DNA from 4 places in the Rahnella sp. PCH160 genome. Region 4 is predicted to be linked to each of the others. Evidence: predicted binding sites of a transcription regulator. Region 4 holds the regulator's gene; each other region holds the start of a gene.

Region 1 (8,137 bases), 3.6 Mb from region 4:
TTTTGGCTTCAATCACCCATTTGAATCCGACCGGGTGGGCTTCCGCCGCATTACCGCCCATAATCAAAATGACGTTGGCGTTTTTGATATCCACCCAGTTATTGGTCATCGCGCCGCGACCGAAACTTGGCGCTAAGGCGGCAACGGTCGGCCCGTGGCACAGGCGCGCCTGACAGTCGATGGCGACCATGCCCATTGCGCGGGTGAATTTCTGATCCAGCAGACCGGTTTCATTACTTGCCGCAGACGAGCAGAGCATTCCGGTGGTCAGCCAGCGGTTGACCGTCACGTTGTTGTCATTTTTCTCAACGAAGTTAGCGTCGCGGTCATCTTTCATCAGGCGGGCAATACGGGAAATAGCCTCGTCCCAGGTGATACGCTGCCATTTATCTGAGCCCGGCGCACGGTATTCCGGGTATCTCAGACGGCCTTCGCTGTGAATATAATCCAGCACGCCGGCCCCTTTCGGGCACAACGAGCCGCGACTGACCGGGTGATCGGCATCACCCTCAACGTGGAAGATATTCTCGGTGACATTTTTCGCACCGTCGCCCTGGCTGTAAATCAGCATTCCGCAACCGACTGAACAGTAGGTGCAGTTATTGCGGGTTTCACGCGAACGGAGCAGTTTGTATTGGCGGGTTTCCGCCAGCGCCAGCGTCGGGGCGAACCCTAATAACGCGGCGGTTGTACCGGCCATTCCGCCCGCACAGATTTTGAATAATTGTCTTCTGCTGACCTGCATGAAAGACTCCTTCCCATCATTTGTTAACACATTGCTTTTCAAATTGGCGCTTTCCCCGTCAGACGCGGAAGCGGTAAAATTAAGGCTGAGTACCCATATTTTTTGTACGGCTTATGTAGCCGGATTGTTTATAAGGTTATTGCCAATGGATGTCCATCAAGTAAACGAACTGAGCGAAAAAGATGACAAAAAAGTGACTCAGATCATCGGAGCGCGCCAAAAAACGGTGATGCAACGTGCCCGTCTGGATGCGCCGGAAGAAGACTGGATTGCTGAAGAAGTGCCCGTCGCGCTGGTCTATAACGGGATATCGCACGTGGTGATGATGGCGTCGCCAAAAGACTTCGACGCCTTCGCACTGGGGTTTTCGCTCTCGGAAGGGATTATCGACTCAGTGAGCGACATTTACGGAATGGACGTCGCGCAAAACTGTAACGGCATCGAGGTTAATATTGAGTTATCGAGCCGACGCTTTGCCGGGCTGAAAGAACGCCGCCGCGCGATGGCGGGGCGCACCGGTTGCGGCGTCTGCGGCATCGAACAACTGGGCGATCTGTTTCGTCCGCTCGCGCCGCTGCCATTTACGCAAACCTTCGATCTGGCGAATCTGGACGCCGCGCTGCATCAGCTGAAATCCGTTCAGACCATCGGCCAGCTGACCGGCTGCACACATGCCGCCGCGTGGATCACACCGGAAGGCGCGTTGTCGGGCGGCTGCGAAGACGTCGGCCGCCACGTCGCGCTGGATAAAATGCTCGGCCTGCGCGCCAGACAAAACGACTGGAACACCGGCGCCGCGCTGGTTTCAAGCCGCGCCAGCTATGAAATGGTGCAGAAAGCCGCGATGTGCGGCGTTGAAATCCTGTTCGCCGTCTCCGCCGCCACCACGCTTGCGGTGGACGTCGCAGAAAAATGTAACCTGACGCTGGTCGGTTTCAGCAAACCTGGCCGGGCAACGGTGTATACGCATCCTCAGCGGTTAAGGTAACCCTCTAAGCACTCAGTGCCTTTAGACAATTTAGGATTGTTTGCGGTTATCTGGTTCTAAGCCCTCAATAACAGGGGCTTACGCGTAGCCTTACAAAGCGTCAGGCTTAGATAATCATTTTCAATATCATTTAATTAACTATAATGATCCGACTGATTACGCGGTGCTCACAATGACGGTGCCGCCCTACACTATGGAGACGATGAACATGAGTTATTCACTGCCATCACTGCCTTACGCATACGACGCACTCGAACCGCATTTCGACAAAGAAACGATGGAAATCCATCACTCTAAACACCACCAGGCTTACGTTAACAACGCTAACGCTGCGCTGGAAAGCCTGCCAGAACTGGCTGCGCTGTCTGTCGAAGAGCTGATCGCTAACCTGGACAAAGTGCCTGCGGATAAGAAAGTTGCACTGCGTAACAACGCAGGTGGCCACGCTAACCACAGCCTGTTCTGGAAAGGCCTCAAAACTGGCACCACCTTACAGGGCGAACTGAAATCTGCGATCGAACGCGATTTCGGCAGCGTTGATGCTTTCAAAGAAGCTTTTGAGAAAGCAGCAGCAACCCGTTTCGGTTCTGGCTGGGCATGGCTGGTTCTGAAAGACGGCAAACTGGCTGTTGTTTCTACTGCAAACCAGGACAGCCCGCTGATGGGCGAAGCTGTTTCAGGCGTTTCCGGTTACCCGCTGCTGGGTCTGGACGTTTGGGAACACGCTTACTACCTGAAATATCAGAACAAACGCCCTGATTACATCAAAGCCTTCTGGGCTGTTGTAAACTGGGACGAAGCAGCAAAACGTCTGGCTGAAGCGAAATAATTTCGCTTTGCTGCCCGTAACGGGCACGATGTTTTCGCAAGAGGCAGGTCTGTGACCTGCCTTTTTTATGCCTCGGTTATCATGCTAAAAACGTAAGCCTGATCACTGTATTTCAGAGAATTATCCTCCGCCCTTACGTCATTTTTAGACGGCCCTCGCATTAATCAAAAATACACCGCAGAACCTATAAAGTTTGCCCAGACGTCTACCGATAGAACTTTCACAAAGGCGTCACAAAATCGCTAACTTTTCGCAGGGATGTTTGACGGAGAAAAAATATGGGCAATGGATCGGGTCTTTCGCAGTGGATGAATAATCTCAAAGTCGGTACAAAACTGGGGCTCGGCTTCGGGTTAGTTCTTTTGATCGCAGCGGTGATCACGGCTGCAGGAATGATTAAATTTAACGATATCAGCCAGCGCGCTGAGAAAGTTGATTTCAGCAATCAGATGAATGCGTTACTCAATGATGCCCGCCTGAGCCGCACGCTTTATCAGCTCAATTACGACCCTGCCTATCTCAAGCAAAATCAGGACAAAATCAACGCACTGTCCGGGCTGATTGCGCAGTCGAAAGACAAGCTGAAATGGGATGCGGCCAGCCAGGCCGATCTCAATCAGGTGCCGGTAAAAATCCGTGAATATCAGGTGGCGCAGGATGCCTTCAAACAGGCCGTCGACAGAAAAGATGCTGTGCGCGCCAGCTGGAATCTTTCTGAAACCGAAGCCGTCGTGAAACGCCTGCAGGACCAGTTACGCGTAGAAGATGCCGATCCGTCGATTCGTCTTTCTCTGGCGGAAGTGATTCAGAAACTGATCAGCGTGCGTTATTACGTGCGCGGCCTGTTGCTCAACATCAACAAAGAGTCTGAGGCAACATTGTTGCAGGCCATCGACGATACGCAGGCTAATGCCAAAAAACTTAACGCGCTGTTGCTGCCCAATCAGCAGGCAACGCTGGCTCCACTGATGACCACGCTGGCGACGTACAAAAGCCATGTCGTCGCGTACATGCCCGCCTATGAAGATGAGCAGAAAAACTCGCAACTTCTGTCTGTGAAAGCCGCCGAGATGAACACGCTGGTGGCGAAAATCTTCAAAAATGAACTGGATAATACGCACAACGATATCAGCAATGCGCAGATGATCATGATGGTGATCACGCTGATTGTCATGCTCACCGGTATCCTGATTGCGTGGCGAATTACCCGCCAGATTGCGCAGCCGATCCGCGATACGCTCAAAACCGCCGAAGCCATTGCGCAGGGCGATCTGACCGCCGCCCGCACCACAACGCGCCGCGACGAACTGGGCATGCTGATGAACGCGGTTGCCGGGATGAGCCAGAATCTCAGTACGATGATTTATGAAATCCGCTCAGGCGTCTCGCAGGTTTCCCACGCCGCAGCGGAAATCGCTGCCGGGAATACCGATTTGTCCTCACGCACCGAGCAGCAGGCCGCTGCGGTTGAAGAAACCGCCGCCAGCATGGAAGAACTGAGCGCCACGGTGAAACAGAATGCCGATAACGCCCATCACGCCAGCAAACTGGCGAGTGAAGCATCCGGCACGGCAACACTCGGCGGCAAACAGGTTGGCGAAGTGGTCGATACCATGCAGCAGATTTCCGGCAGTTCTAAACGGATTGCCGAAATCACCTCCGTCATCAACGGCATTGCCTTCCAGACCAATATTCTGGCGCTGAACGCCGCCGTAGAAGCCGCACGTGCCGGTGAACAGGGCCGCGGATTCTCGGTGGTGGCGTCTGAAGTCCGCACGCTGGCACAACGCAGTGCGCAGGCGGCAAAAGAGATTGAAGGGCTGATTGCCGAATCGGTCGAGCGGGTGAACACCGGTGCGAAGCTGGTGGAAAATACCGGGCGCACGATGCAGGACATCGTGAAATCCGTCTCGCACGTCCGCGATATTATGGGCGAAATTGCGTCGGCTTCTGACGAGCAAAGCCGGGGGATCAGCCAGATTTCGCAGGCGATTGTCGAAATGGACAGCACCACCCAGCAGAACGCCGCGCTGGTTGAGCAGTCTTCGGCGGCAGCGGATTCTCTGGAAGATCAGGCCGCGACGCTGACGCAGGCGGTGTCGGTATTCCGTCTGGCCGATAACGGCAACATGCTAAAAGCGCCCGCGTCCAATGCGTTGCGCCGCCCGGTTCTGCCCGCAGTAAAGGGTAAAAACAGTCAGGATAATTGGGAAACCTTCTGATTTCCCTCACGTCACTCTGCGTGATTTCCACGCGGGGTGATTCCTGATACTCCGAACGGGCAATGCGGGTTATGCTGAGGTCAACGACTGATTCCTGACGGAGACCTTATGCATTATCCCGACGTCTATATCGGCAATATCGAAAGTTATCCTGATTATTCGCCCAGCGCGATTGCTAAACGACAGGTCGATGGCGCGGTGGTTTTGACGCCAGCCGGTCTGGAAGGCGATCAACAGGCAGAAAAGAGTTATCACGGCGGCGCAGACCGCGCGCTGTGTCATTTTCCCCGCGAACATTACGCCTGGCTTCGTCAGCAGTTTCCCGAAGAAGAAGATCGTTTCCATCCGCCCGCCTTCGGCGAGAATCTCTCAACGCTCGGCATGACCGAAGATAATGTGTTTATTGGCGATATTTTCCGCTGGGGAGACGCACTGATTCAGGTCACGCAGCCGCGTGCGCCCTGTTACAAGCTCAATCATTTTCTCGGATGCAAAAATCTGTCGCCGCTGTTGCAACAAAGCGGACGCTGCGGCTGGCTTTATCGCGTAGTGAGCACCGGGAATGTCAGCGGTGATCGCCCGCTGGAGTTGCTGACGCGTAACAGCGAAGTCTCCGTGGCAGAAGCGATTTCGATTGCCTTTAACATGCCGTTTGATGAGGAGCAGTATCGCCGTCTGATGTCGGCTGCCGGGCTTTCTGCCAGCTGGAGCAAAACGATGCAAACGCGTCTGGTTCAGCGCAAGATCGAGGATTTTGGACGGAGATTGTCCGGTTCGGAAGGGAAATCGTTTTAGCTTCCTCCCCTGCGAAGGGGATTTTCCTTGCTCCTCCCCCTGCGAAGGGGGAGGCCGGGAGGGGGTATTGCAAACGACGGAGATGTCATTAATACCCCACTCCAACCCTCCCCTTCGCAGGGGAGGGAGCTAAAATCAGAATTTTTTTATGGCAAAACCGGTCACAACTTTCAGGCCCATTTCGCGGCCCAGTGCGGTCATCGGGTGAACCACCACAATACCGCGTACGGTTTTCTTCAGCGTGCCCATATCAGCCTGTTCTTTCTTGGTGATTTCACGGCTGAACAGTTTTTCCAGTTTCTGCGCTTCGGTGCTAAGTTTTTTTACCCGCACATCTTTCAGACGCGCGATTTCTGCCGCCAGTTTTTCTTTCTCTTCTTCGTGCTTGGCGATCAGCTCAGCATTACCTGCCTGAATAACGGTCGCATCTTTGTGGTTCAGGGCATCCAGCATGTCGCTGAGGCGCTTAATCTCGGTTTTTTCGATTTCTTTCATGGTGTCAGTTCCGTTCATGCCGCAACGGGCACGACTGTAAAAAAGGATAATAACCATCAGTGTATCAGGAAGTGCGTGACTCTTCAGCTTACTCCTGCGTCGCCGCCAGCCCCGGTGGCAGACCGCACATCTCACATGCCCGCTCGCCAATGCGGATCATCGCCGAAATATAGCGTGTGTCGAACACATAACAGCAGGATAAACGCAGGCCGTTACTGTAACGCCCGCTCGGGGAATACAACTGGCCGGGCGTCATGCAGATTTTATCTTTCAGCAGCCGATGGAACAGTTTGACGCAATCCACTTCCGCCGGAAAATCGACCCAGATGACGAAACCGCCCGCCGGTTGTGTCGCCCTTGTTCCTTGCGGAAAATGCTGAGCGATCAGCGCGCGCGCCTGCTCAACCTGCGCGGCATACCGGCGTCGCAACGTTCGCAGATGATGATCGTAGCCGCCGGATTCCAGAAACAGCGTCAGCGTCTGTGAAAGCAGGGCCGATTCCGCCATCGAGGAAACCGCTTTCAGCTTGTGCAGGCGGTCAGCAAAGCGGCCACCTTCCACCCAGCCGATACGAAAATCCGGTGCCAGCGTTTTGGTGAAACTGGTGCAAAACAGGATCCAGCCATCACGGTCGAACGCTTTCACCGCCGGAGACAGCGTCGCGCTAAACTGAATTTCGGCATACAAGCCGTCTTCAATCAGCGGTACCTGATGATCGTTCATCAACCGCGCCAGCCGTTTTTTGGCTTCCAGCGGCATAGTAAAGCCCAGCGGATTTTGCGCCGTCGGCATCGCAATCACCGCATTCAGGCGCTTCTCGCTGAGCAGCATTTCCAGCACATCCAGTGAAAGGCCAGTTTGCGGATCGGTCGGGATTTCCACCGCTTTCAGCCCGAGACTCGCCAGCATCGGCAGCAGATAAAAATAGGTCGGCGTTTCCAGCCCCACGCTGTCGCCCGGTTTGGTCGTCACGCGCAACGCCAGCTGCAACGCTTCCATGCAACCGTGCGTAATCGTGATGTCGGTCGGCTCTAAAATCATGCCCAGCGCCAGCGCACGGCGGGCGATTTGCTGACGCAGCGCGGGATGACCCGGCGGCAAAGCATATTTGCCGATCAGGTCCGGCTGGCGGCGCAACAGGGACGACATAATACGCCCGAGTTTTCCGCTCGGATAAAAATCATTGGATTGCGGACAGGCCAGCGACAGATTGGTGTACGCCGGGTCGGTTTGCGAGGCAAAAACGGTGTCGATCAGATCCAGCACTTCGTCTGCCGGTTCGGCGGCGGGCGTCTGGGGTTGTTCCAACGCCGGCTGATGTTCCAGCGCGGGCAATGCGGCGCGAACATAAAAACCGGACTGCGGACGGGCTTCGATAAAACCGCGATCTTCCAGCCGCCGGTACGCCGCGACTACAGTATTAATGCTGACTGACCAGGTTTGCGCACTGCGCCGCACCGAGGGCAAACGGCTGCCGGGCGCAAGCGTACCGCGGCGGATCGCGTCGGCCAGTTGTCCTGCCAGCTGGTTGTAACGGGTGTCGGGCAGTTCCGCAATATCAGTCATGGTGTCAGTTCCGTAAAAATGAAAGGGTACAGTTTTTCTTATCTGAAACTGTAACCCTAACAATAGCGTATTTCTGGTTCTGTTACCTTTCCCCTGCACTGATTATTCTGGTTGTCTGGAATACAGGGGAAAAATAAAAATGATAGATACCGCTTTTGTCAGTTACGTCACTGTGATGTCGATTACGCCAGGCCCGAACAATCTGTTGCTGGCGGCGTCCGGGGTGAATTTCGGGTTACGCCGCAGCGTGCCGATGATGCTGGGGATCACGCTGGGCTGCGTGGTGCAATGTGCGCTGATGACCTCCATGCTGGCGATTTTACTGAGCTGGATGAACGTCGTGCGCCTGCCGATGGCCGTGGTGGGTTGTACTTATCTCTTCTGGCTGTCGTGGAAAATTTACCGTTCCGGTACGCCAAAAGAAGGCGAAAAACAGCAACCGATGAACATGGTCGGCGGCGCGCTTTTTCAGGCCATTAACCCGAAAGCCTGGCTG
Region 2 (8,137 bases), 2.9 Mb from region 4:
TGTTTGCCGTGCTGCTGCTTGTTCTGATGATGGCGCTGAGTCTGTTACTGGGTGCGAAATCTCTTTCATTCAGCACCGTGATTTCAGCACTCAACGGGCACTGCACCGGCGCTGACTGCGTGATCGTGACCGATGCCCGGTTGCCGAGAACGCTGGCCGGTTTGCTGGCGGGAATGGCGCTCGGATTATCGGGCGCGCTGATGCAAACTCTGACCCGCAATCCTCTGGCCGATCCCGGCATTCTTGGCGTTAACGCCGGAGCGGGGTTCGCGGTCGTTCTCGGGATTGCCTTCTTTGGTGCCACCGATGTCAGCGGTTATCTGTGGTTCTCGTTTGCCGGAGCCTTATCAGCGACGCTGCTGGTCGCCATGATTGGCGCACTCGGGCGCGGAAGGCTGGATCCCGTTCGTCTCACGCTGGCAGGCGTTGCGCTGGCGGCCGTTCTGGAAGGGTTCTCGTCGGGAATTTCCCTCCTAAATCCGCAGGTTTACGATCAGTTGCGCTTCTGGCAGGCCGGTTCGCTGGATATCCGCAATATGGCGGTGATCCGAACCGTCACACCGCCGATCCTTTTCGCCGTTTTCCTGAGTTTGCTGATGATCCGTTCCCTGAATAATCTGACGATGGGCAGTGAACTGGCGACCGCGCTGGGCACTAAAATCATCACCACCCAACTGCTGGGATTACTGGCCATCACGCTGTTATGCGGCAGCGCGACGGCGGCCGTCGGCCCTATAGCGTTTGTTGGTCTGATGGTGCCGCATATGGCGCGCTGGATTTGTCGTGCGGATCCCCGCTGGATGTTGCCGTGGACGCTGGTTCTCACGCCGGTGCTGTTGCTGGCGGCGGATATCGCCGGGCGGCTTCTGGTCGCCGGTGAGCTGCGGGTTTCAGTCGTCGTCGCCTTTATCGGCGCGCCGGTGCTCATTTTTCTGGTTCGCCGCCCCGGCGGATTACGCAGAGGTTAGCCATGAGCCAGATCTTATCTGAATTCCGCACACTGAAAAAAAACACGCTAATTTCGCGGCCGTTTCTGACCGCGTTTGCGCTAGTTTTATGCACACTCTTATTGACAATACTTGCGCTGGGCAGCGGCGCGCTGGCGCTGAAACCGGCTCAGGTCGCCAGCGCCCTGCTCGGTGACGGCCCGAAAAACCTGCACATCATTGTGACTCAGTGGCGTCTGCCGCGTGTGGTGATGGCGCTGGTTATCGGCGCTGCACTGGGCGTCAGCGGCGCGATTTTCCAGTCACTTCTGCGTAACCCACTGGGCAGTCCGGACGTCATCGGTTTTAACACCGGTGCCTATAGCGGCGTTTTGCTGGCCATCGTGCTGTTCAACGCCAGCGCAGGTGAAACCCTGATCGGCGCCATGGCCGGAGGCACCGTCAGTGCGCTGCTGGTTTATGTGCTGGCGTGGCGTCAGGGCGTCGAAACCTTCCGGCTGATTATCGTCGGCATCGGCGTGCGTGCGCTGCTGATTGCGGGCAATACCTGGCTGATTATCAACGCCTCGCTGGAATCTGCGCTCACCGCCGGGTTATGGAATGCGGGTTCGCTCAACGGTATTACATGGGAAAAAAGTCTGCCGGTGATCTGCCTGATTGTTGCGGCGCTGTTCCTCGCACGTCTGCTTTCCGCGCGAATGCGTTTGCTGGAAATGGGTGACGATACCGCGTGCGCGCTGGGTGTCCCGGTGGAGCGTTCGCGCCTGCTGCTGATGCTGGCGGGCGTGGCATTAACCGCCGCCGCGACGGCGCTGGCCGGACCCATTTCGTTTATCGCGCTGGTGGCACCGCAGATTTCCCGCCGCCTGTGCGCCAGCCAGCAGCACGCGTTATTTTTTGCCGCGCTGACCGGCGCGCTGCTGCTCCTCGCCGCTGACGTCGCGGCGCAGCGTCTGTTCCTGCCTTATCAGCTGCCCGTCGGCGTGCTCACCGTCAGTCTTGGCGGTATTTATCTGATTGGTTTGCTCATCCGGGAGTCCCGCCGCTCATGAAGTCCGAACATTTTTCACCGCTGTATGCGCAGAACCTGACGCTGGGTTATGACAAAAAAGTCATCGCGCGGGATTTGTCGGTGTCGATCCCGGAAGGGAAACTGACGGTAATTATCGGGCCGAACGCCTGTGGAAAGTCGACGTTATTACGCACGCTGAGCCGCCTGATGCAGCCGCAATCCGGCGCGGTTTTTCTCGACGGAAAACGGATTGGCGATTACGGCACAAAAGACGTGGCGAAACGGCTGGGCTTATTACCGCAAAGTTCAACCGCGCCGGGCGATATCACGGTCGCCGATCTGGTCGGTCGCGGGCGCTATCCGCACCAGAATCTCTTCAGCCGCTGGAACGCACACGACACGCAAGCTGTCGATGACGCGATGCGGGCTACCGGCGTTGATGAACTGGCGGAAAGCACGGTGAATTCGCTGTCCGGCGGGCAGCGACAGCGGGTGTGGATAGCGATGGTGCTGGCGCAGCAAACGCCGCTGCTGCTTTTGGACGAGCCGACGACCTGGCTGGATATCGCTCATCAGATTGATTTAATGGAGTTAATGTGTCGTCTGAATCAGGAAAATGGCCGGACGCTGGTCGTCGTGCTGCACGATCTGAATCAGGCCTGCCGCTACGCCGGGCATCTTATCGCCATGCGCGACGGAAAAATCCTCGCGGAAGGCGCGCCTGCCGATATCGTCACGCCGGAACTGATTGAGCAGGTTTTCGGATTGCGTTGCTCAATCATCGACTGTCCGGTATCACATACGCCGTTAATTATTCCGCTCGGCAATTTAGCCGTTTGACGGAGGATCCCCGGCGGCCCACGGCGTCTCATCCCACAGACTGCACAGGCCGTCGAGCAAACCGCCGCGCCACCACAGCGCGTCGTGTCCGCCTTCCAGCACGCGGTAACGCACCTGATTGGGGGTCGGTTTCAGCAGCGCCTCCATCTGATTATTTACCTCATAAATCAGCTTTTCGTTTCTGCCGGCTTCCATAAAGATTTTCAAATGGCTGCTTTCCCCCAGACCTTTTTCAACCTGCGACAGGATGCTTTCCGCTTCTTGCTGATCATCACTGGCTTGCTGACGGTTACGCCGCGGCCACCAGAAAGACCCCGACTGACTGAGCACGCACCCGAAACGTTCAGGCCAGTGCAAACCGGCGTACAGCGACGACAGGCCACCAAAACTCTGCCCCGCGACCACCGTTTTTTGCGCGTTATCGCTGTGCGCTGCCAGGTTTTTCACCTGCGGCAATAACTCGTCCTGCACCGCCAGCCAGAACTCAGGATTACAGGTCAGCTCGCGGCTGCGACTTTGAATATCAATGACATCAATCAGAACGTAGACCGCTTCGGGCAGCGCCCCTTCGCGCGTGAGCTGCATCAGTGGCTGCCAGACAGGCATCTGTTTCGCCCAAAACTGGCCGTCGAGCAGGATTGCCAGCGGGCGCGAGGCAGGCTCCAGACCTTCGCCGGTGGTAAACACCCAGACGTTTCGCATATTCCCCAGACGCGCACTTTTCCAGCGAAACGTTTGCAGCAACGCCGGGGCTTGCGGTGCTTTCGGGCCATGAAGGTCAAACTCTGCCCAGGCGGGCTGGGGCAACGCTCCCGGCATATGCAGGCCGGACAACGCATGGGATTTTGCACCGGGCCACGGGCGATGCGGGTTCAGCGGATCGTGCGTCGCGAGGCGGAACAGGTTTTTCCACCATTCGCGTGCAGCAAGCATGCTTTGATAATCATCGTTATTTTTCGGAAATTCAGCGCCGGCTTCGGTACGCGGGATCAGGCTGTAACTCCCGCGCCAGTCCGCACGCAATTCGGTCTGCCAGTACCAGACATCCGTTCCGGCCAGCCGCTGTAAACTCTGCGGCGGCGACGACTGATGGTGATCGGTAATCCCGTTGATATTGATCCAAACCCGCTGAGTCTCCGACGTCATTTCGTCGCCCTGCGGATCCCGCCAGAAAAAAGTCACACCGCAAAAACCGTCACGCAAAGGTTCTGTCCACGGCGTTCCCCGCGAGGCAATTTCATGCCACCACGCAGCACTTCCCGCCTGAGGGCTCAATAACATGGCCTGCGCCGTGCACTTTTCCGGATGCTGAGATTTCATCATTTTTACGCTTTACAGCCTTTTGGCAGACAAGAAAAGACATTCCCGGCATGACCGCTTTACGCTTTTCATACAGATCAAGAATGGTAATCGCATTGATAATTATTTTCATTTGCAATAATGTGTTACAGCCCGTAACGCGGGTCAATAAAAACTACACATACAACAGGCCATCCTCCTGTTCAATCTCGATATTTTCAGGAAGGGATGGAATTTCAGGGCAGAATTCGACATGAAAAACAGGCTACCACATTATTCTCTGGCAACCTTAATCGGGCTGGGATCAGCGCTTACCTTGCCAGCCAGCGCAGCAGAAACTACCGCAACAAACGCAACAGAACCGGGAACAACGGCTGCAGAAACGCCGAAAAAAACCGAAGAGACACTGGTCGTCACCGCTGCACAGCAAAACCTTCAGGCACCGGGCGTTTCCACCATCACTGCCGATGAAATCCAAAAACGTCCCCCGGCACGCGACATCAACGAACTGATCCGCACCATGCCTGGCGTAAACCTTACCGGTAACTCCACCAGCGGACAGCGCGGCAACAACCGTCAGATTGATATCCGCGGGATGGGTCCGGAAAACACCCTGACGCTGATCGACGGTTTACCGGTTAACAGCCGCAACTCCGTGCGTCAGGGCTGGCGCGGCGAGCGTGATACCCGCGGCGATACCAGCTGGGTTCCGCCCGATATGATTGACCGTATCGAAGTGATCCGTGGCCCGGCAGCAGCGCGGTATGGCAATGGCGCGGCGGGCGGCGTGGTGAACATCATCACCAAAAAAGATACCCAGGAGTGGCACGGTTCATGGAATACCTACATGAACGCGCCGCAGCATAAAGAAGAAGGCTCCACGAAACGCACCGATTTCAGCCTGTCCGGCCCGCTCAGCGATCAGTTCAGTTTCCGTCTGTTTGGCGGGTACAGCAAAACGCAGGCTGATTCGCAATATATCAACGACGGCCATCAGTCCGAACGTACCGGCACCTATGCCGACACCGTTCCGGCCGGTCGCGAAGGCGTTATCAACAAAAATATCGACGCCATGCTGCACTGGGATTTCGCCCGCATGCAGTCACTGGAGTTTGAAGTATCCAACAGCCGTCAGGGCAACCTGTACGCCGGTGACACGCAAAACACCAATACCAGCACGCTGGTTAAAAGCATGTACGGCAAAGAGACCAACCGCATATACCGCCAGTCCTACGCCCTGACGTACAAAGGCGCGTGGGACAACGGCGTTTCGACGACCAATTATGTGCAGTACGAAAAAACCCGTAACTCACGCATGGATGAAGGTCTGGCTGGCGGCACCGAGGGGATTTTCTCTGACGATAGCTTCAACACTATCGAGCTGGGCGACATTCTCGCGCACAGCGAAGTCAGTATTCCGTTTGATTTAGGCGTGCCGCAAACCGCCACGTTCGGTACCGAATGGAACCAGCAGAAGATGAAAGACCCGTCTTCCAACATTCAGTCCATGCTCGGCGGCGCCATTGACGGTATCGACAGCACGGGTCGCAGCCCGTATTCGCAGGCGGAGATCTTCTCGCTGTTTGCTGAAGACAACATTGAGCTGACCGACAGCACAATGCTGGTGCCGGGCCTGCGTTTTGATCATCACTCGATTGTCGGCAATAACTGGAGTCCGTCCCTGAATCTGTCTCAGGAACTGGGTGATGACTTCACGCTGAAAATGGGGATCGCGCGCGCCTACAAAGCGCCGAGCCTCTATCAGACCAACCCGAACTACGTGCTCTACAGTAAAGGTCAGGGCTGCGCGGCCAGCGGCGGTGGCTGTTATCTGGTGGGGAATAAAGATCTCGATGCAGAAACCAGCATCAACAAAGAGATCGGTCTGGAGTTCCACCGCAACGGTTATCAGGCGGGTGTGACGTACTTCCGTAACGATTATCGCAATAAAATCGAGGCGGGTTATCTGCCAACCGGCACATCAACGACGGGCACCACTGACGTTTATAAATGGCAAAACATCCCTAAAGCCGTGGTTCAGGGGCTGGAAGGCACGCTGAATATTCCGGTCAGCAGCACCATTTCCTGGAATAACAACGGTACCTACATAATTGAAAGTAAAAACAAAGAGACCGGCGATTATCTGTCGATCATCCCTGAATTTACGATCAACTCCACGCTGAGCTGGCAGGCAACGGAAGATTTTTCCGTGCAGTCCACCCTGACCTGGTATGGCCGTCAGAAGCCGAAGAAATACAACTACAAGGGTGAAGCTGTAACCGGAAGTGAGAAGAATGAAGTCAGCCCGTATTCTGTGGTTGGCCTGAGCGGCACCTACGTTGCGACAAAAAATGTCAGCGTAACCGCCGGTATTGATAACGTGTTCGACAAACGTCAGTTCCGCGCGGGTAATGCCCAGACCGTGGGTAACGCCACCACCAACGCCTATATGTATGGCGCAGGTGCAGCGACCTATAACGAACCGGGACGGACTTTCTACATGAGTCTGAACACGCACTTCTAAGCCTTCGCGACCTGTAAAAAAGCCACCTGAAAAGGTGGCTATCTTGTTGGTGTGACAGCTATTTTTTACAGCACGCCTTGCGCCTGCATGGCATCCGCGACTTTCACGAAACCGGCAATATTGGCGCCTCGCACATACTGCGTCTGTTTGCCTTCACCGCCGTACTCCACGCACGACTGATGAATATCGAGCATGATGTGGCGTAAGCGTGCATCCACTTCTTCGGCTTTCCAGCTCAGACGCGCGGCGTTCTGCGCCATCTCCAGCCCGGACGTCGCCACACCACCGGCATTGGCCGCTTTGCCCGGCGCGAACAATACGCCCGCCTCAACGAACAGGTCGGTGGCCTCGATGGTCGTCGGCATATTCGCGCCTTCTGCCACGGCTTTCACGCCGTTGGCGATCAGCACGCGGGCGGATTCTACGTCCAGCTCATTTTGCGTGGCGCACGGCAGCGCGATGTCCACCGGTACGTTCCACGGCTGCTGGCCTTCAAGGTATGACAGCCCCATTTTTTGCGCATAGTCAGACACGCGGCCATCGCGGCTGGCTTTGATTTCCGTCAGCAGCGCCAGTTTTTCCGGCGTAAAACCGGCTTCATCGACCACCGTGCCGTTTGAATCCGACGCCGTAATCACGCGCGCGCCCAGCGACATGGCTTTTTCTATTGCGTATTGCGCCACGTTACCCGAGCCGGACACCGCCACGCGCATGCCTTCGAAATCCAGCCCATGACGGCGCAGCATGGATTGCGTGAAGTAAATCAGACCATAACCGGTGGCTTCCGGGCGGATCAGGCTGCCGCCAAATGACAGACCTTTGCCGGTGAAAACGCTCGCCGTGTTGTTGGAGAGTTTTTTCATCATCCCCGCCATATAACCGACTTCACGCCCGCCGACGCCGATGTCACCCGCAGGAACGTCAGTGTCCGGCCCCAGATGACGGTAAAGTTCCAGCATCAGTGCCTGGCAGAAACGCATGATTTCGCCTTCGCTTTTGCCTTTAGGATTGAAATCACTGCCGCCCTTCCCGCCGCCCATTGGCAGCGTGGTGAGCGCGTTTTTAAACGTCTGTTCAAAACCGAGGAATTTCAGAATCGACAAATTGACCGACGGATGGAAACGCATGCCGCCTTTATACGGGCCGATGGCAGAGCTGAACTGCACGCGCCAGCCGCGGTTTACCTGCACCTGATTTTTGTCATCAACCCACGCAATGCGGAACTGAATCACGCGTTCCGGCTCAACCAGACGCTCTAACAGAGAAGCACGGCGGTATTGCGGGTTTTGTTCGAGGAACGGCCAGAGCGTGGTCATGACTTCACGAACGGCCTGAGAAAATTCGACCTGATGCGGGTCGCGTTGCTGGACTGAGGATAAGAACTGTTCGAGGGATTGAATTTGATCCATGAGGGTAAAACTCCGTTTCGTAAGGGATGTTGTCTTTGTTATTTGCTGCTTAATTATTTACTGCTTATTTTTTGACTATGCATCGACTTACGAACGGACATCAAGC
Region 3 (8,137 bases), 790 kb from region 4:
TTTTCTGCGGGAATGGTTGATGGTCATAACAGTCTCAGGGCAGGCATCGTGATAACGCGGCTAACGGTTTATCATCATGACATTACTGACGTTTTCAGGGATGAGCAGGTGTATTAACAGGGCGTGAATTCGGTAACGAACGGTAAAAAAGGTGACAGGGTAATGATCCTCCTCCGTGCGTAACGGAGGAGGACATCAGATCAGGCTTCGATCAGGGTTTGCCCCAGATAGTGATTTTCGTCTTTGATGCCCGGCAGTGTGAAGAAGAAACCGCCGCCGACCGGACGGATATACTCTTCCAGCGGCTCGCCGTTGAGGCGTTTTTGTACCGCCAGAAAACCTTTTTCCAGGTCATGCTGATAACACACAAACAGCAGCCCCATTTCCAGTTGCCCGGAATTGGTGACACCCAGCGAATAGCTGTAGCCACGGCGCAGTATCAGGTTATCGTCGGTTTCTTTGGTGCGCGGATTCGCCAGACGAATGTGCGCATCCAGCGGGATCACCTTCCCTTCCGGGTCTTTGCTGTAATCCGGCACATCGTGCTCTTTTTCCATGCCCAGCGGCGCACCGGTCGCTTTGTGGCGGCCGAAAATCGTCTGCTGCTCCTGAAGCGGCGTGCGGTCCCAGAACTCGACGTGGAACGGGATCAGACGCGCGGCCTGATAACTGCCGCCGGTCGTCCAGGCCGGTTCGCCCTGATCGGCAGTCACCCAAATGGCTTTGTCCATCAGCGGTTTATCTTTGGCATCCGGATTGGCCGTGCCGTCCTTGAAGCCCAGCAGGTTAACCGGCGTTTCTTTGCCCTGACTGCGCGCCGCGTGGGAAGAAATAAACCCGTCGCGACGCCAGCGCACGCTGAGTAAATCCGGCGTGTACTTGATGATGTCACGCAGCGCATGAACCACGGTGTCGCTGTTATTGGCGCAAATTTGCAACAGCAAATCGCCGTGACAGAGTTTGGCATCCAGGGAATCATTCGGGAAACGCGCCATGCGCTGCAATTTAAGTGGTTTGTGAGCGGCTAATCCAAAGCGTTCATCAAACAGCGAATCGCCCACCGAAAGCGTCAGGGTCAGGTTATCCGGGTAGATTTCCGCCCCCATCACGCCCGAGTCCATTGGCGGGAATTTCGGATCTACCGAAGGCGCGGTGCCGCCGGTGGTGAGAAACGTAAAGCGGGTATCGAGCAGACGGAAAAGACGCTCGAGATCGGCTTTGGTGGTCGCGAGAACATCAAACGCCACCAGCATCATCGATGCCTGCTGTGGCGTTAAAATCCCCGCCTGATGCTCGCCGTAATAAGGCTGCTTGCCCCAGCGTTCATCGGGAGAAACCGTGCCTGGTGTGTATTCTTTTTTGGCACCCGGTTCTTTTTCTGCCTGCGCTACGGCCGCGCCGCCAAGGGCAAATGCCCCGCCTAACAATCCCACGCCTTTCAGTAAACGGCGGCGTGAAGAAGAAGTCGCGTCCTGTTGCACGGACTTATTATCGTTTTTATTGCTCATTGCTATGCCTTAAAGGTAAACACTCCTGCGAAAAGGTGGGGTCTTGCTCCTCCCCCTGCTAAGGGGAGGTTGGGAGGGGTATTGCAGGCGACTACAGTGTATCCATTAATACCCCACCCCAGCCCTCCCCTTCGCAGGGGAGGGAGCAAAGATTAATCCAGACCTAAAACGCCACGCAGCTTGGCCAGATCTTCTGCCAGCGTGGTGATCGGCCCTTTCATCGCATTACGGTCGGCGTCGGAGAGTTTTTCGTAGTTCTCGTAACCGTCTTTGGTTTTGTATTTATCCAGCAGGGTATCAACGGTTTTAAAGTTTGCGTCGATTTTATTCAGCAGCGGTTTGTCGGCTTTTTCCAGCAGCGGACGCAGCAGGTTCACGATTTTCTGCGCGCCATCAAGGTTTGCACGGAAATCCCACAGGTCGGTACGGCTGTAACGGTCTTCTTCACCGCTGATTTTGCTCGACGCCACTTCTTCGATAAGGCCTGCCGCGCCGCCCACCACTTTGCCTGGCGGGAAAGTCAGCTCGGAAATACGTTTTTGCAGATCGACGGTGTCGGCATACAACTTGTCAGCAAACGGTTCGGTGCCTTTGGTGGTTTTGTCTGCGAACAGGATTTTCTCCAGACGGTGGAAACCGGTGAAGTTAGGGTCTTCAGCTTTCTTCTCGAAGTCATCTTCACGGGCATCGATGCTGCCATCGAGGTCAGAGAACAGCTCGGCAATCGGTTCGATACGTTCGTAGTAAACGCGGGTAGACGCGTACAGCGCCTGCGCTTTCGCCAGATCGCCCTTCTTAATCGCATCCGTGAACGCTTTGGTATGGGAAACCAGTTCGGCAACCTGTTGCGTCACATACACTTTGTATTCCGCAATCGGGCCAACCAGCGCCATCGCGTCAGGTTTCGCGGACGTCGCCACCCCTTCCGCCGTCACGGTCAGTTTGCCTTTCGGATTGCTCAGCAAGCCGCAGGTCATGTCGTATTCGCCCGGCTCCAGATTGGCGGTCATTTTCTGCGTGAAGCCTGGCGCCACGTTTTCACGTTCTTCCACCACCATCACGCCTTTCAGAATTTCCCATTCCAGGTTTTTCTGGCTGTTGTTGTGGATAACAAACTGGGTTTTACCGGCGGGCACGGTCAGCGCCATCGGTTCACATTGTTTGTCATTTACAGCAATTTTGACCTGACGGACATCAGCCGCCAGCACGTTAGCGCTCAGCGCAAAAGCGGGCAGTGACAGCAGCGCGACCTGTAAAGCTTTACGGCGAAACAGCGGGGATGAATATGACATGTACCACTCCGTGACAAACTGTGTGAATAGAGGATGTATGAACAATAATATTGTTAAAAATCAGCGTTGTGTTTTTTGTCCGGCAGAAGCCGGAGCCGTGACCGCTGATTTTCCCTGAGGCATAAAGAACAGGAACAGTGCGGGGATCAGGTAGAGGAAATACACCGCGACTTCACTGACAGTCGGCGCTTCCTGATAACCGAACATCCCTTCGAGCAAGGTACCGATCAGGGAATGCGTGGACAAAATGCCGCTCATATCGAACGCGATATCCTGCATTCCGTTCCACAATCCGGCTTCGTGGAAAGCACGGATCGCCCCGGCTGCCAGACCCGCCGCAACGAACAGAATAAACAAACTCGTCCACTTGAAGAATTTCGCCAGATGCAGCTTCACGCCGCCGTAGTAAATCAGGAAACCGAGCACGATGGCCGCGCCCAGACCAAGCAGTGCGCCAATGGGGGCTTCAATGCCGACATCCTGCTGGAACGCCGCCAGCAGGAAAAAGACCGATTCCAGCCCTTCACGCGCCACGGCGAAAAACACCATCGCCACCAGCGCCCAGCCCTGCCCGCGCCCGGAACTGAGCGCGTTATCAATCGCGCCTTCCAGATGCACTTTGATGGAACGCGACACCTTGCGCATCCAGAACACCATGTAGGTCAGAATGCACACCGCCACGACGGCCACAATGCCTTCAAACAGCTCCTGCTCCTTTTGCGGAAACTCGCCGGTGGTGGCGTTGATAAACAGCCCCAGCGCCAGACACAGTGCCGCCGCAATAAATACGCCAATCCAGACCACACCGAGCCACTGCCCGCGCTGCGTCCGTTTGAGGTAACTGGCGATCAGGCTGACAATCAGCGCGGCTTCCAGCCCTTCGCGAAACATAATAAGAAACGGAACGAACATAGCGGAAACTCCCGAACCCTGAATTCTGAAAACTGACAGATACGTAAGGACTCTGTAAAGAAAGGTAAAAAGAAACGATATTGATTATCATTCTTGGGAAAAGAAATACAAGAGGTGACAGGCTCTTTTTTGAAACCTGTCGGGGAAATACGCACAAAAATACAGAAAACCGGGATCAGGGCGATCCCGGCAATCCACGGGTTAACAAAATTTTCGCCAGCTCAATGAACACGCGCTCACCGTTTTGCGTCTCATTGCCCGCCAATGCCGGGGCGAGATAATGGCTGTAACCCGTGAAGGATGCAGCATGACTCTCCCTATTTATTCTTTTTCAGCGTACTTAATCTGGTTTTTATTCAAATTAACTGTCGGTCGGGATACGGGTTGAGTGATCGCCGCATTTCAATTTTTTTAACATTTCAGATACGAAAAATTTACTGCACATCACACCTATGTTGAGCGCGGGTTGCACGTTACCTTTCCGCCAGTTGCACCTTTAACATTGAGGTTATTCGGGCAGTTAGCGTTGAAACCCGACTTTTCCCGCGTTGATTCCCTGTTAAAAATGCCAAATAAATCACATCAGGCATACTTCGTGCATTAACAGGGTTGCACAAGGTTGCAACATAGAAGATATTGCTTGGCATAAAGATAATGAATTCACCTGAACCTTTTCATATGGAGTGGTTGCGCATGGGTATGACGACGATGGGCGTGAAGCTGGACGAGGGCACACGCGACAGGCTTAAAATTGCGGCACAGCAGATTGACCGCACGCCGCACTGGCTGATCAAACAGGCGATTTTTTCCTATCTGGAACGTCTGGAAAATGGCGATTCTCTGCCGGAAATCCCGGCGATGAACAGCGCGGTGACAGGCGACGCGGAAGATCCTGCCAGTCAGCCGGTGCAGGAAACGCATCAGCCGTTCCTTGATTTCGCCGAGCAGATTTTGCCGCAGTCGGTCAGCCGTTCGGCCATCACCGCCGCCTATCGCCGCCCGGAGCCGGAAGCGGTTTCCATGCTGCTTGAACAGGCCCGTCTGCCCGCCCCGCTTAACAACGCCGCGCTGAAACTGGCCGCCGACATCGCCACCAAATTGCGGAACCAGAAAAGTGCAAACGGCCGCGCCGGTATGGTGCAAAGCCTGTTGCAGGAATTCTCCCTGTCCTCGCAGGAAGGCGTGGCGCTGATGTGCCTGGCCGAAGCGTTATTGCGTATTCCCGATAAACCCACGCGCGATGCGCTAATCCGCGACAAAATCAGCAACGGTAACTGGCATTCCCATCTGGGACGCAGCCCGTCGCTGTTCGTCAACGCCGCAACCTGGGGTTTACTGTTTACCGGCAAACTGGTGGCGACACACAATGAAGCCAGCCTGTCGAAATCCCTGAACCGGATTATCGGCAAAAGCGGCGAACCGCTGATCCGCAAAGGCGTGGATATGGCGATGCGCCTGATGGGCGAACAGTTCGTGACCGGCGAAACCATCGCGGAAGCGCTGGCTAACGCACGCAAACATGAAGAAAAAGGTTTCCGTTACTCCTACGACATGCTGGGTGAAGCAGCACTGACCGAAAAAGACGCGCAGGCGTATTTGCAGTCTTATCAGCAGGCGATTAACGCGATTGGTAAAGCCTCAAACGGTCGTGGCATTTATGAAGGGCCGGGGATTTCCATCAAACTTTCCGCCCTGCATCCGCGCTACAGCCGTGCGCAGTACGAACGCGTGATGGACGAACTTTATCCGCGCCTGCTGTCGCTGACGTTGCTGGCGCGCAGCTATGACATCGGCATCAACATTGACGCCGAAGAAGCTGACCGTCTGGAAATCTCCCTCGATTTGCTGGAAAAACTTTGCTTTGAGCCGGAACTGGCGGGCTGGAACGGCATCGGCTTCGTGATTCAGGCATACCAGAAACGCTGCCCGATGGTCATCGATTATCTGACTAATCTGGCGCAGCGCAGCCGCCGCCGCCTGATGATCCGTCTGGTGAAAGGCGCGTACTGGGACAGCGAGATTAAACGCGCCCAGATGGACGGTCTGGAAGATTATCCGGTTTATACCCGCAAGGTTTACACCGACGTTTCCTATCTGGCCTGCGCCCGCAAACTGCTGGCGGTGCCCAACCTGATTTATCCGCAGTTCGCGACACACAACGCGCACACCGTGGCGGCGATTTATCAGCTGGCCGGTAACAACTACTATCCCGGTCAGTACGAATTCCAGTGCCTGCACGGCATGGGCGAACCGCTGTACGAGCAGGTTGTTGGCAAAATCAGCGAGGGCAAACTGAACCGCCCTTGCCGCATTTATGCCCCGGTTGGCACACACGAAACGCTGCTGGCGTATCTGGTGCGTCGTCTGCTGGAGAACGGCGCGAACACCTCCTTCGTTAACCGTATCGCTGACGCCACTTTGCCGATTTATGAGCTGGTGGCCGATCCGGTTCACGCCGTCGAAGCGCTGGCGGCCAGCGAAGGTCAGGTCGGATTACCGCATCCGCGCATCGCCCTGCCGCGCAATTTGTACGGCAACAAACGCGTGAACTCTGCCGGACTGGATATGTCCAGTGAACACCGTCTGGCCTCCCTTTCCAGCGCCCTGCTGCAAAGCGCCAGCCATCCGGTGAAAGCCCAGCCGATGATTGATGCACAAACCGATGAAGGCGAATTTCTGCCGGTCATCAACCCGGCTGAAAACGGCGATGTCGTCGGTTACGTGCGTGAAGCAACCGAAGCCGAAATCAGCCGCGCGCTGGATGCGTCTGCTGCTGCCGGTGCTATCTGGTTTGCGACGCCTCCCGAAGAGCGCGCCGCAATCTTGCAACGCGCCGCAGAACTGATGGAAGCGCAGTTGCAAAGTCTGCTCGGCGTGCTGGTGCGTGAAGCCGGAAAGACCTTTAATAACGCCATCGCCGAAGTGCGTGAAGCGGTGGATTTCCTGCACTACTACGCTGGGCAGATCCGTGAAGATTTTGCCAACGACACGCACCGTCCGCTCGGGCCGGTCGTCTGTATCAGCCCGTGGAACTTCCCGCTGGCGATTTTCACCGGCCAGATCGCCGCTGCGCTCGCCGCAGGCAACAGCGTGCTGGCAAAACCGGCTGAACAGACGCCACTGATTGCCGCGCTGGCCGTGGGTATTTTGCATGAAGCCGGTGTTCCGGCGGGCGTGCTGCAACTGTTGCCGGGCCAGGGTGAAACCGTGGGCTCGCAGCTGGTGAACGACGAACGTGTTCGCGGCGTGCTGTTTACCGGCTCCACCGACGTGGCAGGTATTCTGCAACGCAACATCGCCGGTCGTCTGGATCCGCAGGGGCGTCCGACGCCGCTTATCGCCGAAACCGGTGGCCTGAACGCGATGATTGTTGATTCGTCCGCGCTCACCGAACAGGTGGTGACGGATGTCGTGGCATCAGCTTTCGACAGCGCCGGTCAGCGCTGTTCTGCCCTGCGCGTGCTGTGTATTCAGGACGACGTCGCCGACCACACGCTGCAAATGCTGCGCGGTGCAATGGCCGAATGCCGCATGGGCAACCCTGAGCGGTTGTGTACCGATATCGGGCCGGTGATCGACGCCGAAGCCAAAGCCGGTATCGAGAAACACATCGACGCCATGCGCGCCAAAGGCCGAACGGTTTATCAGGCCACGCAGGAATTTGCCGCCGACCAGCAGGAATGGACGCGCGGAACATTTGTTAAGCCGACGCTGATCGAGCTGGAAAGTTTCGATGAGATGAAGAAAGAAATCTTCGGCCCGGTACTGCACGTGGTGCGTTATGCCCGTCAGGATCTGGATAAACTGATCGGTCAGATTAATGCCGCCGGTTACGGCCTGACGCTGGGTATTCATACCCGCATCGACGAAACCATTCACCGCGTGACGCAGCAGGCGCACGTCGGCAACCTGTACGTAAACCGCAACATGGTCGGCGCTGTCGTGGGCGTACAGCCGTTTGGCGGTGAAGGATTATCCGGAACCGGCCCGAAAGCCGGTGGCCCGCTGTACCTGTACCGTCTGCTGAGCAGCCGACCGCAGGACGCCGTGCAGCAAACGTTATTGCGTCAGGATCGCGAACTGCCGCTGGACACCTCGGTACGCGAAGCGTTACTGGCACCGCACCGCGCATTGCAACACTGGGCGACGGAGCAGAAACACCGCGAAGAGCTGATTGCCGTTTGCGAGCGTTTCACGCAAACCAGTCAGGGCGGCACATTACGCACCCTGCCGGGGCCAACCGGTGAGCGTAACACTTACGCATTGTTGCCGCGTGAGCGTGTTCTGGCGCTGGCCGATAATCAGGACGATGCGCTGACCCAGCTCGCCGCCGTCACCGCGACCGGTTGCCGTATTCTCTGGCCGGAAGCGCCGTTACAGCGTGAATTGTTCAGCCAGTTGCCGAAAGCCGTGCAGGATCGTGTC
Region 4 (8,137 bases):
GCTGGCAGAAGAACGCAATATCAGTCGTAGCGAACTGATTGAAGAGATGTTGCTGTCGCATCTTAACGGTCAGGAAGGCTGATAAAAAAGCGGATAACCTTTCCCGGTTATCCGCCTGTTTTCTTTCCTTTTACGCCTTAACTCTCACCTCAGAACGTTTCCCAGTTTTCACTGCTTTTCGATGTCAGCATACCGGTTGCAGGCCGTAACAACGGCTGAGAAACCGTGCCCGCAGGCCGTTTTCCGACATTGGTGATGCTGTCTTTTAGCTTAAACGTCGCGACGGCGTTGTTCAGCAATGAAGCCTGTTCTTCCAGAGAAACAGCGGCATGTGAGGCTTCTTCCACCAGAGCTGCGTTCTGCTGCGTCACGCTGTCCATTTGTGTCACCGCAACGGCAACCTGACTGATGCCTTTGCTCTGCTCATCAGACGCCGAGGCGATTTCCGCCATGATATCCGTGACATGCGTAATCGAACGCACCACTTCATTCATCGTCTGACCGGCGTTTTCCACCAGTTTAGAGCCGCTGTCGACGCGGGAAACGGATTCGCTGATAAGCGATTCGATTTCTTTCGCCGCCTGCGCGCTTCGCTGTGCCAGATTTCGGACTTCGCTGGCAACGACCGCAAAACCACGCCCCTGCTCGCCTGCGCGCGCGGCTTCTACCGCGGCATTCAGCGCCAGAATATTAGTCTGGAAGGCAATGCTGTTGATAACAGACGTGATTTCAGCAATTTTCTTCGAGCTGCCGGAGATATCTTTCATGGTGCTGACGACGTCAGCCACAATGTTACCGCCTCTCTGCGCGGTAGAAGACGCCTCCATGACCAGCTGGCTCGCGTGATGCGCGTTATCCGCGTTGTGTTTCACCGTGGCGGTCAGTTCTTCCATGCTGGCGGCTGTTTCTTCCAGTGCGGACGCCTGCTCTTCGGTACGGGAAGATAAATCGTTATTCCCGGCGGAGATTTCGGACGCGCCCTGATAGATATGGTTCGTACAGTTACGGATGGTCTGAACGGTATTTTCCAGACTTGACTGCATGTCATTGAGTAACGGAATCAGTTTGCCTGCACAATTTTTGCCGAACTCTTCGAGATAATGCGTCAGATCACCGCTGGCGATAACGGCGAAGTGATTGCGGATTTTATCCAGCGGTTTCACCAGCGCCATCACCAGATAGCGGTCAGTCAGCAGAAGAATAATCAGGCCGATGGAAAAAGCCGTCAGCAGGATGACTTTGCTGTAATAAGTCAGATGGTTGGATTTTGTCTGAGCAGCCTGAAAATCTGTGGCAATCTGCCCGCTGACCGTCGACATTGACGTGCCAAAATTACGGCTCAGTGCGGGAACCGTATCGTTGGACAGCTTGTTATAAGCATCAAAATTCTTGCTGCTTGCTGCCGCATACAAAGGTGCGACACCCTGTGTTACCAGCGTTTCCCAACTGGAGATCAGCTCCTGAACTGAAGCATCTTCCAGACCCGGATGCGGCGCCGTTTTAAAGCTTGTCAGAGCCTGAGAAAGGCCATCAAGGGATTGTTTTGCCGTATCAAAAATTTCCGGCCCTTTAGACGGGTCGGCCTGAAGCTGTGATACGGCACGGCTTAAGCGGGTAACGGTGCGAAAGTACTGATCATTTCCTTTGCTGATCAGCGCCATATTGTTGACCAGCTCAGAACTGCTCTTGGTATTTTGTGTCAACGTATTCAGTGAAGTGACGGTGTAAAGGGAGACCCCTGCCCACATGACGCAAAAAATGCCAAGAATGGTTAATAAAGCGGCCCTGATGGTGATATTTTTTAAAAACTGCACGATATGCCTCTCTCGAAACAAAGTTGTTTCTGGTCTGAGGATTGACGGGGATGCGGAGAATCAAGACAGGTAGCCAGCAGGCGTAAGCCCCCGGACATGTTTGAACACCTCTCCGGGCATCGATTTCTTTATTATGTTGAGATTCCTCTCGCATCATCTATCGGCGGGTTGTTCTTAAAATTTAGTATTGTGAGAACATATTTCTTAACTTTGCTTTTAACCTCAATGAATTTGAGGTTATTGACTGCGTTTGAAAGCACACAAAGGCGATAACACTTAAAAAGATTGCCCGATAAACTTATCCACCAGTTAAGAAGGCGAGCTGAAACATATTCTCCGCCTCGCGAGTTTGCTATCATCTGCGTTATTATTGCCTGCAATGCAGAGCACTTCATAGAGAACAAGAGGTTAGGTAATCTTATGGCCGTAGTAGGTATCTTCTTTGGATCCGATACAGGTAACACCGAAAACATCGCGAAAATGATCCAAAAGCAATTGGGTAAAGATGTTGCAGAGGTGCATGACATTGCGAAGAGCAGCAAAGAGGATCTGGAAAAATTCGATATTTTGCTGATCGGAATTCCAACCTGGTATTACGGTGAAGCACAGTGTGACTGGGACGATTTTTTCCCGACGCTGGAAGAGATAGATTTCGAAGGTAAGCTGGTGGCCCTGTTTGGCTGCGGCGACCAGGAAGACTATGCCGAATACTTCTGTGATGCGCTCGGTACCGTGCGTGACATCATCGAGCCACGCGGCGCGGTGATTGTGGGCCACTGGCCAACTGAGGGTTATCACTTCGAGGCATCGAAAGGTCTGGCTGATGATAAGCACTTCATCGGACTGGCAATTGACGAAGATCGTCAGCCGGAACTGACTGGTGAACGTGTCAGTGCGTGGGTCAAACAGATCACAGAAGAACTGAGCCTTTCAGAAATTATTGGCTAAAAACCCTGTTGGCCCTGAGGATTTATTCTACAATTGAAGGGCCAAACTATTACTGAAATTAACAATTTAACCGCTACAAAATTGTAACTTTCGGTGGTATCAAGGTACACTGAGTTCATCTGTTTTTTCTATCGATCAAGTCGTTGCATTATCGAATGTGACAAGCATTTTGTGATCTTTATTAACAGGCTACGTTTTTGAGAATCGGCACACTTCCTGAAAACGAAGAATCCTTAAACGACAAATTTTTGTGCCGCCGATGCCACAGGCTGCATGCCTCAACTTGATTAGCACATAGTAACAGGACTGAATCCGCATGACTGACAACAACACCGCACTGAAGAAAGCCGGCTTAAAAGTCACGCTTCCGCGCCTCAAAATCCTGGAAGTGCTGCAAGCGCCGGAAGGTCATCACGTTAGTGCGGAAGATCTGTACAAGCAACTGATTGATATGGGGGAAGAAATTGGCCTGGCGACGGTTTACCGCGTTCTGAACCAGTTTGATGACGCCGGTATCGTTACCCGTCATAACTTCGAAGGCGGTAAGTCCGTTTTCGAACTGACTCAGCAGCATCACCATGATCATCTGATCTGCCTGGATTGCGGCCGCGTTATTGAATTCCGCGACGAATACATTGAAGGCCGTCAGCGTGAGATTGCGAAGAAACACGGTATCAAACTGACCAACCACAGTCTGTACTTGTACGGCCACTGTGAAACAGGCGATTGTCGCGAAGATGATTCTTTGCACAATGATAAACCTGCGCAGTAATCTGCACGGTCAGTCCGAATGAATTAACCGCTGAAAGGCGGTTTTTTTATGCCTGTGATTCAGACAGCGAATTAAAAACACCACGCCCCGGCAAGCCGGGGCGTGGTGTTTCTTAACATCGACGTTAAGGTATCACGTCCTATCAATTCTCTGGTTTTGGCGAATTGTTAGAACGGATTTCCTGCCAGATTTTCCCGCAATCCGCCGCAAAAGCCTGACCGTCACCGGTTTTACGTGCCGTCAGGCAACGCTGATAATCCACCACGCGCACGGTTTCCTGTTCAGCAAACTGCTTGTGCGCCTGTTCCTGTTTCAGAACGTCAAGAACAGTCTGGCACGATGCCACTTTGTCCGGCGAGCCTTCTGCTTTTATGATGCAGTTGCTGTACGCCTGACGCAGTTTTGCATTTTCGGTTTGCGTTGCCGTTGGCGCACAACCGGCCAGCAGCAGGGAAGTCACGACAATTATCAGTAATTTATTCATCGGTTTTGTGTCCTCAGAAAATAGTGAATGGCGCGATAACGATGAATTTCACGTCTTTTTCATCCTGGAAAATGTTGCCGTAACCGCCGCCCCAGCTCGGGATGTCCGAGTGGTTGTCGTACTGGGTGTAATGCAGTTTGAACAGCGTGCCTTTCGCGCGGCCTTCCTGAATGGTGTAGAGCGCATCAAGGCTCCAGGCGCTTTCTTTCAGGCGCTGGCTCTGATCATAAGCTGGATTGGTACTCGGTTTGGCATCCCAGGCGTAAACATAAGAACCGCCCACCGCGAAGCCCGGCAGTTCCCATTTCGCCAGATCGTATAAGACACCTGCGTAAACGGCTTTTTCGCCATTGGCATTGAAGTCAGAACGGTTGTCCCACCACACATCAAGACGTCCGTTAGAAGAAGAATACGTTGGGGTCATGCGTTGTAAAAAATACCCCTGATTCCCTTCTGCTTTGACCATGGTCCCTTCCAGACGCCAGTTGAACTGGCCGGTGGTGTAACCGAAAGTCAGCGCCTGCAACCAGGCTAAACCGTCATACAGGCTGTTCGGATCGTTCTGGCTGCTGATACGATCTTCCGCGCCGTAGAACTGGTAACTGGTCGTGAGCGGATTGCCCATCAGATCAATGTTGTACGACGCCTTGGCGAAGTACTGATCGACGTAACTTTCTGCCTGACCAAAAGCGGCTTCGAGCACCAGATCATTTTTGAAGTCGTATTTCGCCCCCAGCGAGTGGATGTAGGAAACACCGGTTTTTTTATCGTTCTGGCGGAAGTCATCCATTTCCAGATGCCACGGCGATTTGTATTCATCCGCCCACATGTAGGAGAAACTCAGTTCGCCAGGATCGCCAAAATCATGTTTATACCCGGCTTCTGCACCGCGATACGTCCCCGGCATAAAACTCCAGTGCGGGGCGATCAGCGTTTGTCCGGTCGGCTGAATGTAACCGGCATGGCCCCAAAATCCGCTATATTTGAATTTTCCGGCGGCTTTGTAGAGGCTGACGCCGCCTTTATCGCCGGAGTAATCTTCGTCATACGCGTGGTTTTTGGAGGAGAAGGCGATTTCGTTCGGGTGGCCGCTGTCGCTGGCTTCGGCGAGTTCAATCGCGGTAAACGCGGCGATGTCGATACCGAACATGTCCCAGGCGTAGCCGGAGGAGAAATCGAGATTCAGGTTGGCGGTCGCGTGCGAAAGGTTGGTGGCATATTTATCGTAGTCGGGGTTATTCACCGTGACTTTTGAGCCGTCCGGGCGAGTTTCTTCTTTGGTTTTGTTCAAATCTTTGCGGTCACGTTCGCGCTGCCAGTAATACACACCGCCGGTCAGCGTCGAATCATCAATAAAGCCAGCCGCTCTGGCCTCTTCAGGGAACATCATTCCGCCGCCCAACAACGTGCCAGCCAGCGTGTACATCACAGGTTTCAGGTAAGCCGATCCCCTGCCCCTGTTAAGGTGCTTGTGCATAGAAATTCCTCATTTTGACTAAAAAACGTGCAAAACCCAAACGGGTATTAAAAGCGGCCGCCAGAGGCGTAACCGTATAAAGCAAGGTTAAGAGTATTTTTCGCGACGCGAATTATCAATGAGTAATTAAACCCTGATAGCTGAAGTATGACAAAGTGCACATAAAGATGAAAAAGTGTAACAGAAGCGGTTCGGAAGGGATTAAATCAGTGGATACTTTTAATCGATAAGTAAAACAAATAATTAAGTGATAATCGTATTAATTTAAACGTTTCAGCATTTTCATATTATGGAAGTTCATGCTTAAAAAGCGAGCATGAAAAATACATTAATTCGCGATGAAAAAGAAAACTCCGCGAATTTCAGACATAAAAAACGCAGCCGGAGCTGCGTTTAGCAATCATTCTTCGGTGACTTACGCGACAGGTTTTGATTCCCAGGTATCACGCAGGCCAACGGTACGGTTGAAGACCAGATTTTCAGCGCTGGAGTAGCGGCTGTCGGCACAGAAGTAACCTTCACGCTCGAACTGCAGGCTGACTTCAGCCTGAGCCGCCACCAGAGAAGGTTCAACGAAACCGTGCGCGATCACCAGAGATTCCGGGTTGATCGTGGTCAGGAAGTCTTCTGCCTGGCCCGGATTCGCGACGCTGAACAGACGGTCGTACAGACGGAATTCCGCCGGTTTACCTTCGGTTGCGGAAACCCAGTGGATCACGCCTTTTACCTTGCGGCCATCAGCGGGATCTTTGCTCAGCGTTTCGATGTCGTATGAGCAGAAGATCGTTGTCACATTACCTTCGGCATCTTTCTCAATGCGTTCAGCTTTGATGACATACGCATTGCGCAGACGAACTTCTTTGCCCAGCACCAGACGTTTGTACTGTTTGTTGGCTTCTTCGCGGAAATCAGCCTGATCGATATAAATCTCACGGGTGAACGGCACTTCGCGCGTACCCATCTCCGGTTTGTTCGGATGATTAGGCATTTTCACCCTTTGCACATCTTCACCGGTAAAGTTCTCAATGATCACTTTAACCGGATTAATGACCGCCATGGCGCGCGGTGCGTTTTCGTTCAGATCGTCACGAATACAAGATTCCAGCGCCATCATTTCGACGTTGTTGTCTTGTTTAGTCACCCCGATACGGCGGCAGAATTCACGGATTGAAGCGGCGGTATAACCACGACGACGCAAGCCAGAAACGGTTGGCATACGCGGGTCATCCCAGCCTTCTACGATCTTATCCGTCACCAGCAGATTCAGCTTACGCTTGGACATGATGGAATATTCGAGATTCAGACGGGAGAACTCGTACTGACGCGGGTGGCATGGGATCGTGATGTTGTCGAGGACCCAGTCGTACAGACGACGGTTGTCCTGGAATTCCAGCGTACACAGCGAGTGGGTGATCCCTTCCAGCGCATCGGAAATGCAGTGGGTGAAATCATACATCGGGTAGATGCACCATTTCGTGCCGGTCTGATGGTGTTCGGCAAATTTGATACGGTAGATAACCGGATCACGCATGACGAAGAACGGCGATGCCATATCGATTTTTGCACGCAGACACGCCGCGCCTTCAGCGAATTCACCATTACGCATTTTTTCGAACAGCGCGATGTTCTCTTCTACGCTGCGGTCACGGTACGGGCTGTTTTTGCCCGCAGACGTCAGTGAGCCACGGTATTCGCGGATCTGATCCGGAGACAATTCGTCAACGTAAGCCAGACCTTTGTTGATAAGCTCCAGCGCGTAGCTGTGCAGTTGATCAAAATAGTCGGAAGAATAGTGAATATCACCACTCCAGTCGAAGCCTAACCACTGGACGTCGTGTTTGATCGACTCAACGAATTCGATGTCTTCTTTTGCCGGGTTGGTATCGTCAAAACGCAGGTTGCACTGCCCCTGATAGTCTTGCGCAATACCGAAGTTCAGGCAGATAGACTTCGCATGGCCGATATGCAGATAACCATTAGGCTCAGGCGGGAAACGGGTGTGAACGGTATTGTGTTTCCCGGTCGCCAGATCTTCATCAATAATCTGACGGATAAAATTTGTTGGGCGGGCTTCAGCCTCACTCATTGTGCAATTCCTCTACGCAACATTGACTCTACAGATAACCTGTTATGTTCCAACAAGCCACGTCGGGAAACAACCGTTACTTGCATAAAATCGTGGTTATCTGCATACCGCGTGTCCGTAAACAATAAAAAACGGGAAGAGATTGCTCTCTTCCCGCCAGAACTACGTTGAACTGAATCGACGTCAGGAAATTATTTACCCTGAATCTCAAACAGTTTGGTCTGACCAGCGACCACAGAACCGCTGGCCAGTGAAATCACACCGGTGTAATCATCGATATTGCTGACCACAACCGGGCTAATCATTGAGCGCGCGTTCGCGTTCAGGTAATCCAGATCCAGTTCCAGTACAGGCTGACCGGCAGTGACGGTTGCACCTTCTTCAACCAGGCGGGTGAAGCCCTGGCCGTTGAGTGCAACGGTATCGATCCCCATGTGAACCACGATTTCAGCGCCGGAAGTGGTTTCCAGGCAGAATGCGTGATTGGTGTTGAAGATTTTCACCACGGTACCCGCAGCCGGCGCTACGACCGTTTTATCTGTCGGGCGAATCGCCA

What was found. Region 4 encodes Fur, which represses iron uptake genes when iron is present. Its sites were predicted from a motif close to ATAATAATGAGAACNACTATCAA; they were not measured.
Region 1: sodA (superoxide dismutase [Mn]) is a predicted target of Fur. The motif match lies at 1,841-1,863, and genes of this name have one in related genera.
Region 2: ACM5QY_RS07490 (TonB-dependent siderophore receptor) is a predicted target of Fur. The motif match lies at 4,215-4,237, and genes of this name have one in related genera.
Region 3: efeU (iron uptake transporter permease EfeU) is a predicted target of Fur. The motif match lies at 3,787-3,809, and genes of this name have one in related genera.

The regions. Positions count from the first base shown of each region.
Region 1 is NZ_JBLOGT010000001.1:904,730-912,866, forward strand. Features, by position in the region: gene fdnG (formate dehydrogenase-N subunit alpha) at 1-745, opposite strand, end outside; gene fdhD (formate dehydrogenase accessory sulfurtransferase FdhD) at 891-1,733, shown strand; gene sodA (superoxide dismutase [Mn]) at 1,942-2,562, shown strand; gene ACM5QY_RS04165 (methyl-accepting chemotaxis protein) at 2,841-4,784, shown strand; gene yiiM (6-hydroxyaminopurine reductase) at 4,893-5,579, shown strand; gene ACM5QY_RS04175 (YibL family ribosome-associated protein) at 5,715-6,074, opposite strand; gene ACM5QY_RS04180 (aminotransferase-like domain-containing protein) at 6,163-7,641, opposite strand; gene ACM5QY_RS04185 (LysE family translocator) at 7,781-8,137, shown strand, end outside.
Region 2 is NZ_JBLOGT010000001.1:1,611,831-1,619,967, reverse strand. Features, by position in the region: gene fepD (Fe(3+)-siderophore ABC transporter permease) at 1-968, shown strand, start outside; gene fepG (iron-enterobactin ABC transporter permease) at 971-1,999, shown strand; gene ACM5QY_RS07500 (ATP-binding cassette domain-containing protein) at 1,996-2,799, shown strand; gene fes (enterochelin esterase) at 2,788-4,122, opposite strand; gene ACM5QY_RS07490 (TonB-dependent siderophore receptor) at 4,352-6,622, shown strand; gene gdhA (NADP-specific glutamate dehydrogenase) at 6,688-8,031, opposite strand.
Region 3 is NZ_JBLOGT010000001.1:3,709,842-3,717,978, forward strand. Features, by position in the region: gene ACM5QY_RS16985 (N-acetylmuramoyl-L-alanine amidase) at 1-27, opposite strand, end outside; gene efeB (iron uptake transporter deferrochelatase/peroxidase subunit) at 201-1,508, opposite strand; gene efeO (iron uptake system protein EfeO) at 1,661-2,800, opposite strand; gene efeU (iron uptake transporter permease EfeU) at 2,861-3,712, opposite strand; gene putA (trifunctional transcriptional regulator/proline dehydrogenase/L-glutamate gamma-semialdehyde dehydrogenase) at 4,406-8,137, shown strand, end outside.
Region 4 is NZ_JBLOGT010000001.1:4,501,718-4,509,854, forward strand. Features, by position in the region: gene ybfE (LexA regulated protein) at 1-82, shown strand, start outside; gene ACM5QY_RS21030 (methyl-accepting chemotaxis protein) at 150-1,814, opposite strand; gene fldA (flavodoxin FldA) at 2,235-2,762, shown strand; gene fur (ferric iron uptake transcriptional regulator) at 3,079-3,534, shown strand; gene chiQ (ChiQ/YbfN family lipoprotein) at 3,677-4,018, opposite strand; gene chiP (chitoporin ChiP) at 4,032-5,444, opposite strand; gene glnS (glutamine--tRNA ligase) at 5,911-7,581, opposite strand; gene nagE (PTS N-acetyl glucosamine transporter subunit IIABC) at 7,773-8,137, opposite strand, start outside.